One region of the Mesorhizobium sp. WSM4837 genome, then DNA from elsewhere that is predicted to be linked to it. Evidence: riboswitches for the same ligand, from Rfam matches in the RefSeq annotation. Region 1 holds a riboswitch; the other holds the start of a gene.

Region 1 (4,205 bases):
ACGACACGCGACGCCGCGATAGCAAAGGGCATCGTCATCAATGGCCTGCCGATCCTGCTCAGCCCGTCGCCCAGCTTCAGCCATCTCGACCAATACTATGCCGAGTGCGTCACAGGCGGGCCAGGCTCCTTCGTGCTGCCGGTCTATGCCGCTTCGGAATTCGTGACCGCCATACGCCGCAAGCTGGTCCTCGAGGTCAGCGGTGTTGCCGATCCTAATGCCGGTCCCGGGGCCGATCCCGGATCCGTCCCGGTCGATGCGGCAGCACCGGTCGACTGTTTGCAAGGCGAGCGCGGTCGGCGGTTTTTCTCCGATCCGTATTTTCCGGAACTTGATCGCTAGACCTCGACGAATGGCGATCAGTCCCAGATGTCTCCGGACTCGGGCCGGCTGGCCGAAGCGACGGGTCGCCGTTATCGCTTCAGCAGGAACACCGCCTGCTGGCCAAAGAAATTCCAGAACCACCATGGCATCGACAGGCCGATTTTCTGGCCATTGGCGTCGAGCGCGGTTGCCTTTTCCACCGTTGCGCCGAGCTCTTCGCAGAGATTGACGAAGTCGCGGATGGTGCAGAAATGGATGTTGGGCGTGTCGTACCAGGAATAGGGCAGGTCCTTGGTCACCGGCATCCGCCCTTCGACGAACAGCGAAAGGCGTACCCGCCAGTGGCCGAAATTGGGGAAGGAGACGATGGCGTGCTTGCCGATCCTGAGCAACTCGTCGAGCACCAGCTTCGGGTTGCGGGTCGCCTGCAAGGTCTGCGACAGGACGACGAAATCAAAACCCTTGTCGGGATAGAATTTGAGGTCCTTGTCGGCGTCGCCCTGGATGACGGACAGGCCGCGCGCCACGCATTCGTTGACGCCGCGCTGCGACAGTTCCATCCCGCGGCCGTCGACCTGCTTCGTCGCCTGCAGCAATTCGAGCAGCAGGCCATCGCCGGAGCCGACGTCCAGCACCCGCGACTGCGGCGGGATGAGATCGGCGACGACTTCGAGGTCGACGCGCTGGGCGTGGTTGACACTCATGATCGTGCCTCTTGACTGGCGCATGACCTTGATCCGAAAAGCCTGCAAACTTCAGGCGTCATGCGCTGCTGCCTGGCGCAAGATGCCGGTTCGAAAAGGCTGTAATCTTTGGGGGTCATGCGCTGAGCCCCCTGGCGCGGGCCGCCGACGCGATGAAGCCGTTGATGGCGGCGAACAGCTCCGGCTCGTCGAGCAGGAAGGCGTCGTGGCCGCGATCAGTCTCGATCTCGACGAAGGACACCGAGGCGCCGGCCGCGTTCAGCGCGTGAACGACCGAGCGGCTCTCCTCGGTCGGGAACAGCCAGTCGCTGGTGAAGGAGACCAGGCAGAAACGGGTCCTGGTGCCGGCAAAGGCGTCGGCCAGCCGGCCGCCATGATCGGCGGCGAGGTCGAAATAGTCCATCGCTCGGGTCATGTAGAGATAGGAGTTGGCGTCGAAGCGGTCTACGAAGGTCATGCCCTGATGGCGCAGATAGCTCTCAATCTGGAAGTCGGCGTCGAAACCGAAGGTGAGCGCTTCACGGTCCTGCAGGTTGCGGCCAAATTTTCGGTGCAGGGCCGCCTCCGACAGATAGGTGATGTGAGCGGCCATGCGCGCCACGGCCAGTCCCTTTTCCGGGCGCTTGCCCTGCTCGAAATATTTGCCGCCATGCCAGTCGGGATCGGCCATCACCGCTTGCCGGCCGACCTCATGGAAGGCGATGTTCTGCGAGGAATGGCGCGCGCCGGTGGCGATCGGCAGCGCCGAGAAAACGCGCTCCGGATAGCTCGACGCCCATTGCAGCACCTGCATGCCGCCCATCGAGCCGCCGAGCACCGAGAACAGTTTTTCGATGCCGAAATGGTCGACCAGCATCAACTGCGCCCGCACCATGTCGCGGATGGTGATGATCGGCAGGTCGAGCCCGTACGGCTTGCCGGTGGCGGGATTGGTCGAGGCGGGGCCGGTCGAGCCGAGGCAGCCGCCGATGACGTTCGAGCAGATGACGAAGAAGCGGCTGGTGTCGATGATCTTGCCGGGGCCGATGAGCACTTCCCACCAGCCCGGCTTGCCGGTCACCGGATTGGTGCTGGCGACATGCTGGTCGCCAGTCAGCGCATGGCAGACGAGGATGGCGTTGGAGCGGGCGTCGTTGAGCGTGCCGTAGGTCTTGTAGGCGATCTGGAACGGCGACAGCAGTGTGCCGGCATCGAGCTTGAGCGGCTTGTCGGCGCCGAAACGCAACACCGGGCTCGACGGCTCGTCGGCCTCGTTGTTGGTTCTTTTCGTGCGCAGCGCGACCATCGCATCCTCTTACATTAACCCATCGTGTTTTCCGAAAGTCGATTGCGATTTTCGGCTCGATGCGACTGTCCGGCCGGCTGCGGACAACAAAAAAACCGGCATTGCCTTCGCAAAGCCGGTTACAGGATGCAAACGGCCCTTTAGCGAGTTGTTTAACGTGGCTGCAAGCCGACCGGCCAAATCACCACGGGATTTCGCCTTTCTTTAGGACCGGCGCGCCTCGGCGTCAACGTCCAGTCACGCACCGATCATTGCCGCCTCTCGACATTCCAGGCCACGGCTTGTATTTCCGCGGCGGCTTCCAGTGTGGCGGATCTGAAATTCGCATCGCGTTGGAGCAGCGGAAGCGTTCTCGACGGATTTTTGCAATATGAACCAGGCATCGGATCAGGCACGTCCAACGCCCCGCGCGGGGATCATGGACATCGAAGCCTATGTGCCGGGCAAAAGCACGGCGCCGGCCGGCGTTGCCAAGGTCCACAAATTGTCGTCGAACGAGAACCCGCTCGGCCCCTCGCCGAAGGCGATAGAAGCCGCGCGCGACGTTGCGGCCAAGCTCGACATATATCCCGACGGCACCGCCAGGCGCCTGCGGGAGGCGATCGCCGAGGTGCATGGCCTCAATCCGGCGAACATCGTCTGTTCCAATGGTTCCGACGAGATTCTGGGCCTGCTTGCGCAGACCTATCTCGCGCCCGGCGACGAGGCTGTGATCACCGAACACGGCTTCATGGTCTACAAGATCTACATCCAGTCGGCAGGTGCTGTCCCGGTCTCGGTCAAGGAAACCAATGAGCGTGCCGACGTCGATGCGATCCTCGCTGCGGTGACGCCGCGTACCAGGATCATTTTCCTCGCCAATCCCAACAACCCGACCGGTACCTATTTGCCGTTCCAGGAGGTGCGCCGCCTGCATGCCGGCCTGCCTCGAAACGTGCTTCTGGTGCTTGATGCAGCCTATGCCGAATATGTCCGCCGCAACGATTATGAAGCCGGCGTCGAACTGGTGGCTGGTGCGGAAAACGTGGTTATGACCCGCACCTTCTCCAAGCTCGGCCTCGGCGGCGCGCGGATCGGCTGGATGTACGCGCCGATGCATGTCATCGATGCGATCAACCGGGTGCGGGGTCCCTTCAACGTCAACGCGACGGCGATCGAGGCCGGCATTGCCGCGATCCGCGACCGTGCCCATGTCGAGCGAAGCGTGGCGCATAACGAGACCTGGCTGACCTGGGTGAGCGAGGAGTTGACCAGGCTCGGACTGCGGGTGACGCCGAGCGTCGGCAATTTCGTCCTCATCCACTTTCCCGAAGACAAAAAACATTCGGCGGCAGCTGCGGACGATTACCTCTGTGCGCGCGGCTACATATTGCGGCGCGTTTCCGGCTACGGCTTCCCGAATGCGCTGCGCATGAGCATCGGCACCGAAGAGGCCAATCGCGGCGTTGTCGCCGCCCTCGCGACATTTCTGAAAAGCTAGAACACCATGACATCACCGATGTTCGAAAAGATCGCGCTGGTCGGCATCGGCCTGATCGGCTCGTCGCTGGCCCGCGTAATCCATCGCGAAGGCCTTGCCGGTCATGTCGCCATCTCGACGCGCAGCGAAACGACGCTGGCGCGGGCGAAACAACTCGGCCTCGGCTCCTTCTACACGTCGGATGCGAAAAAGGCGGTCGGCGATGCCGACCTGGTCATCGTTTCGGTGCCGGTCGGTTCTTCGGGCGAGGTCGCCGAGGAAATCGCACCGGCGCTGAAGCAGGGCGCAATTCTCACCGATGTCGGCTCGACCAAGGCGTCGGTCATCGCGCAGATGCAGCCGCATGTGCCTGCCGGCGTGCATTTCATTCCCGGCCATCCACTGGCCGGCACTGAAAAATCGGGTCCGGACG
Region 2 (4,205 bases), on a different contig from region 1:
GAAGGGCTGGGAGGCCGCGCGCCACCACTGGGTCGTCCTTGCCGATTCCAACGTCCTGATGCGGAGGGACTATGTCCAGCATCTGATGACGGCATGGCGGCAGGACACCGGCCTCGTCTGCTCGACGCCGATCGGCTCGCGGCCGGACGGGATCTGGGCGGAGGTCGAATGCGCTTTCCTCAATACGCTGCAGGCGCGCTGGCAATATACCGGCGAGGCGCTCGGCCTCGGTTTTGCCCAGGGCAAGAGCATGCTGTGGAACAAGCCATTGCTCGACGCCAATGGCGGCATCCGTGCGCTTGCTGCGGAGATTGCCGAGGATGCCGCTGCGACCAAGCTTGTCAACGGGCTCGGACTGCGCGTCAATCTCGTTGCCTCGCCGTTCGAGCAGCCGCTCGGCTTGCGCACATTTGGCGAAATCTGGTCGCGCCAGGCCCGCTGGGCACGCCTGCGTCGCGTCACATTCCCACTGTTCTTCGCGCCCGAGATCCTGATCGGAGCGGCGCCGCCGCTGGTGCTGGCGCTGGTTGCGGCAGCAGGCGCCGGTTTCAGCCTGCCGGCTACCGCCGTCGCCGTGCTGATAGTCGCCTATCTGCCGGAATGCGCTCTCGCCTCGGCCAAGGGCTGGCACCTGTCGCTGCGCATGATCCCGGCGATGGTTGCGCGGGACGTGATGCTTCCCGCCATCTGGGTGCGCGGCTGGCTCAGCGGTGCCGTCGACTGGCGCGGCAACACGATGACCATCCAAACCAGCGCCGTTGCGGAATTGGAAGAGTCGCCGTCGGGCGCCTGACCGCGCCGCTTTGCAGATCAGAGCGCAGCAGTTCGGCGCGTATCCCTATCTGGCGGCTAAGGCCTGCTCGATGTCTTCGAGCAAGTCGTCAGTGTCCTCCAGTCCGACGGACAGCCTGAGCGTGCCTGGCCCGATGCCAAGTTCGGCCCGCGCCTCGTCGCTCAGATTCTTGTGTGTCGTCGTCGCCGGATGGGTGATCAGGCTCTTGGCGTCACCGAGATTGTTGGAGATCAGCACGACATCGAGCGCGTTCTGGAAGGCGAAGGCCGCCTGCTTGCCCCCCTTGACGTCGAGGCAGATCAGCGTCGAGCCGCCCGACATCTGCTTCTTGACGATCGCCGCCTGCGGGTGATCGGCGCGGCCGGGATAGATGACGCGGACAATTTCCGATCGCTCGGCGAGGAAGTCAGCGATCCGGCCGGCACTTTCCGTCTGCTGGCGAACGCGCAGCGGCAGCGTCTCCAGCCCCTTCAGCAGCGTCCAGGCATTGAAGGGCGAGAGGCTGGGACCGGTGTGGCGGAAGTAGTCGTGCAAATTCTCGTCGATCCACTTCTTGTCCGACAGGATGATGCCGCCGAGGCAGCGTCCCTGGCCGTCGATGTGCTTGGTCGCCGAATAGACGACGATATGGGCGCCGAGCTGCAACGGCTTCTGCTGCAAGGGCGTGGCAAAGACGTTGTCGACGATCAGCCGCGCGCCGATCGAATCGGCAAGCGAGGCTACGGCTGCGATGTCGACGACCTCCAGCGTTGGATTGGTCGGGCTTTCAAGGAAGAACAACTTGGTGTTGGGCCTGACCGCCTTTTCCCAATTGGCGATGTCGGTGCCGTCGACCAGCGTCGCCTCGATGCCGTATTTCGGCGCCAGCGTCTCGACGACCCAGCGGCAGGAGCCGAACAGCGCGCGCGCCGCCACGATGTGGTCGCCGGCCCGGGCGCTGCACAGCAACGCCGCCGTCACCGCCGCCATGCCGGATGCGGTGGCGCGGGCATCTTCGGCACCTTCCAGCGCACACATGCGCTTCTCGAACATGTCGACCGTCGGATTGGCATAGCGCGAATAGATGAAGCCCGGTTCCTCGCCCTTGAAGCGGGCTTCCGCCGCCTGCGCCGTGTCGTAGACATAGCCTTGCGTGAGATACATCGCCTCGGAGGTTTCGCCGAAGCCGGAACGCAGCGTTCCTGCATGCACGAGGGCGGTCTGAGGCTTCCAGTTGCGCGTTTTGCTCGTCATCACCTTGTTCCAAACACAAAAAATGGTCCAAACACAAAAAAACCGGCCGCGAAAGTCGCAACCGGTCGTACGGCCTTTCGGCCCGACGGTCCTTTAGCGACTTGTTTAACGTGGCTGCAAGCCGACCGGCCAAATCACCACGGGATAACGATCCTTTAGACCTGCACCGCGCTTGCGTCAATTGCCGGCATGATTAAGAGGTTTGTACCAGCGGGTTCCACGGCAAGAACCTGCGACAAGACGAGACCACGCCCGGCCTTCGAGCGGAGCCAGACTTTGCGGCAGACAGGCATTCTTCCGGATCAGGATATTTCCGCGCTGTACCAGTCGGGCGCGCTGAAGTCGCCGCGCGCGCTCGACGCCGACCAGGTCCAGCCGGCCAGCCTGGACCTCAGGCTTGGCGACAAGGCCTGGCGGGTGCGCGCCTCCTTCCTGCCCGGCCCCAACCACAGGGTTGCTGAAAAACTCGACCGCCTGAAGCTGCACGAAATCAATCTCACCGATGGTGCGGTGCTGGAGACGGGCTGCGTCTATATCGTGCCGCTGCTCGAGAGCCTGGCGCTTCCGGCAAACATTTCCGCCTCGGCCAACCCAAAAAGCTCGACCGGGCGGCTCGACATCTTCACCCGCGTGATGACCGATCGCGGCCACGAGTTCGACAAGATCGCTGCCGGCTACAACGGCCCGCTCTATCTCGAAGTCAGCCCGCGCACCTTTCCGATCGTCGTCCGCACCGGCTCGCGGCTGTCGCAGATCCGGTTCCGCACCGGCAACGCGCTTTTGTCGGAAAGCGAGCTGCACGAATTGCACCGTGCCGAGACGCTCGTCGCCACCGAGCCGCCGAACATTTCCGGCGGCGGCATCGCACTGTCGATCGACCTCGATGGTGACAAGGACGGGCTGGTCGGCTACCGCGGCAAGCACCACACCGGCCTGGTCGATGTCGACAAGCGCGCCGCGCAGGATGTCGTCGATTTCTGGGACCCGCTCTACAAGAGCGGTGCCGGCGAACTGGTGCTCGACCCGGACGAATTTTATATCCTCGTCAGCCAGGAAGCGGTGCATGTGCCGCCGCTCTATGCCGCCGAGATGACGCCCTTCGATCCGCTGGTCGGCGAATTCCGCGTCCACTATGCCGGTTTCTTCGATCCGGGTTTCGGCCATTCGGCCTCGGGCGGCACCGGCAGCCGGGCCGTGCTCGAAGTGCGCAGCCACGAAGTGCCGTTCATCCTCGATCACGGCCAGATCGTCGGACGGCTGGTCTACGAGCACATGCTGAAGCGGCCGCAGGCGCTCTACGGCACAGATCTCGGCTCGAACTATCAGGCGCAGGGCCTGAAACTGTCCAAGCATTTTCGCGCCGCGCGCTGATCGCCCGCTATGATCAGACCATGCTTGCCTGACCTTACGGGTCGTGCTTGGCTGTCTTAGCCGTCAATACGGTTGGAACAAGGGGAACAGAAAATGCAGATTTCAAGATGGATCGCATCGGCAGCAACAGCCGTCATGCTGGCGATGTCAGCCGGGTCGCTGTCGGCGCAAGCACAGGAAAAGTTGAAGATCGCCACTGAAGGCGCCTATCCGCCGTTCAACACCATCACCGCGGATGGCAAGCTCGTCGGCTTCGACATCGACATCACCAATGCGCTTTGCGCTCAGATGAAGGTCGAATGCGAACTTGTCACGCAGGACTGGGACGGCATGATCCCGGCGCTCCAGGCCAAAAAGTTCGACGCCATCATCGCGTCCATGAGCATTACCGAGGAGCGCAAGAAGCAGGTCTCCTTCACCAACAAATACTATACGACGCCGCTTTCGCTGGTGGCCTTGAAGGACAGCGATATTGCCTCGACCGAACCGGCGGCACTCGCCGGCAAGACAGTCGGCGCCCAGGCTTCGACCACCCAGGCCGACTATGCCCAGGATGTCTATGGCAAGGCCGGCGCCGAGGCGAAGCTCTATCCAACCCAGGAGGAGGCGGTCGCCGACCTGATGAACGGCCGTCTCGATGCCGTCCTTTCAGACAAATTCGTGCTGATGGACTGGATGAAGAAGTCGAGCGACGACTGCTGCAAGATGGTCGGCGACGTCAAGGGCACGGAGACCGAAGCCGGTATCGCCGTGCGCCAGGAAGACAATGCGCTGCGCGAAAAGCTCAACGCCGCAATCGACGCGATCG

What was found. Region 1 has a riboswitch for S-adenosylmethionine ahead of metX (homoserine O-acetyltransferase MetX). Riboswitches for the same ligand answer to the same signal wherever they lie in the genome.
Region 2: another riboswitch for S-adenosylmethionine. It lies ahead of AC0L3D_RS04355 (O-succinylhomoserine sulfhydrylase); the one in region 1 lies ahead of metX (homoserine O-acetyltransferase MetX).

The regions. Positions count from the first base shown of each region.
Region 1 covers NZ_JBVVQE010000023.1:38,072-42,276, forward strand. The annotation lists gene AC0L3D_RS15705 (DUF1194 domain-containing protein) at 1-342, shown strand, start outside; gene metW (methionine biosynthesis protein MetW) at 414-1,028, opposite strand; gene metX (homoserine O-acetyltransferase MetX) at 1,144-2,313, opposite strand; SAM riboswitch at 2,434-2,511, opposite strand; gene hisC (histidinol-phosphate transaminase) at 2,684-3,793, shown strand; gene AC0L3D_RS15725 (prephenate/arogenate dehydrogenase family protein) at 3,800-4,205, shown strand, end outside.
Region 2 covers NZ_JBVVQE010000005.1:48,078-52,282, reverse strand. The annotation lists gene AC0L3D_RS04360 (ceramide glucosyltransferase) at 1-793, shown strand, start outside; gene AC0L3D_RS04355 (O-succinylhomoserine sulfhydrylase) at 839-2,026, opposite strand; SAM riboswitch at 2,100-2,177, opposite strand; gene AC0L3D_RS04350 (2'-deoxycytidine 5'-triphosphate deaminase) at 2,303-3,397, shown strand; gene AC0L3D_RS04345 (ABC transporter substrate-binding protein) at 3,491-4,205, shown strand, end outside.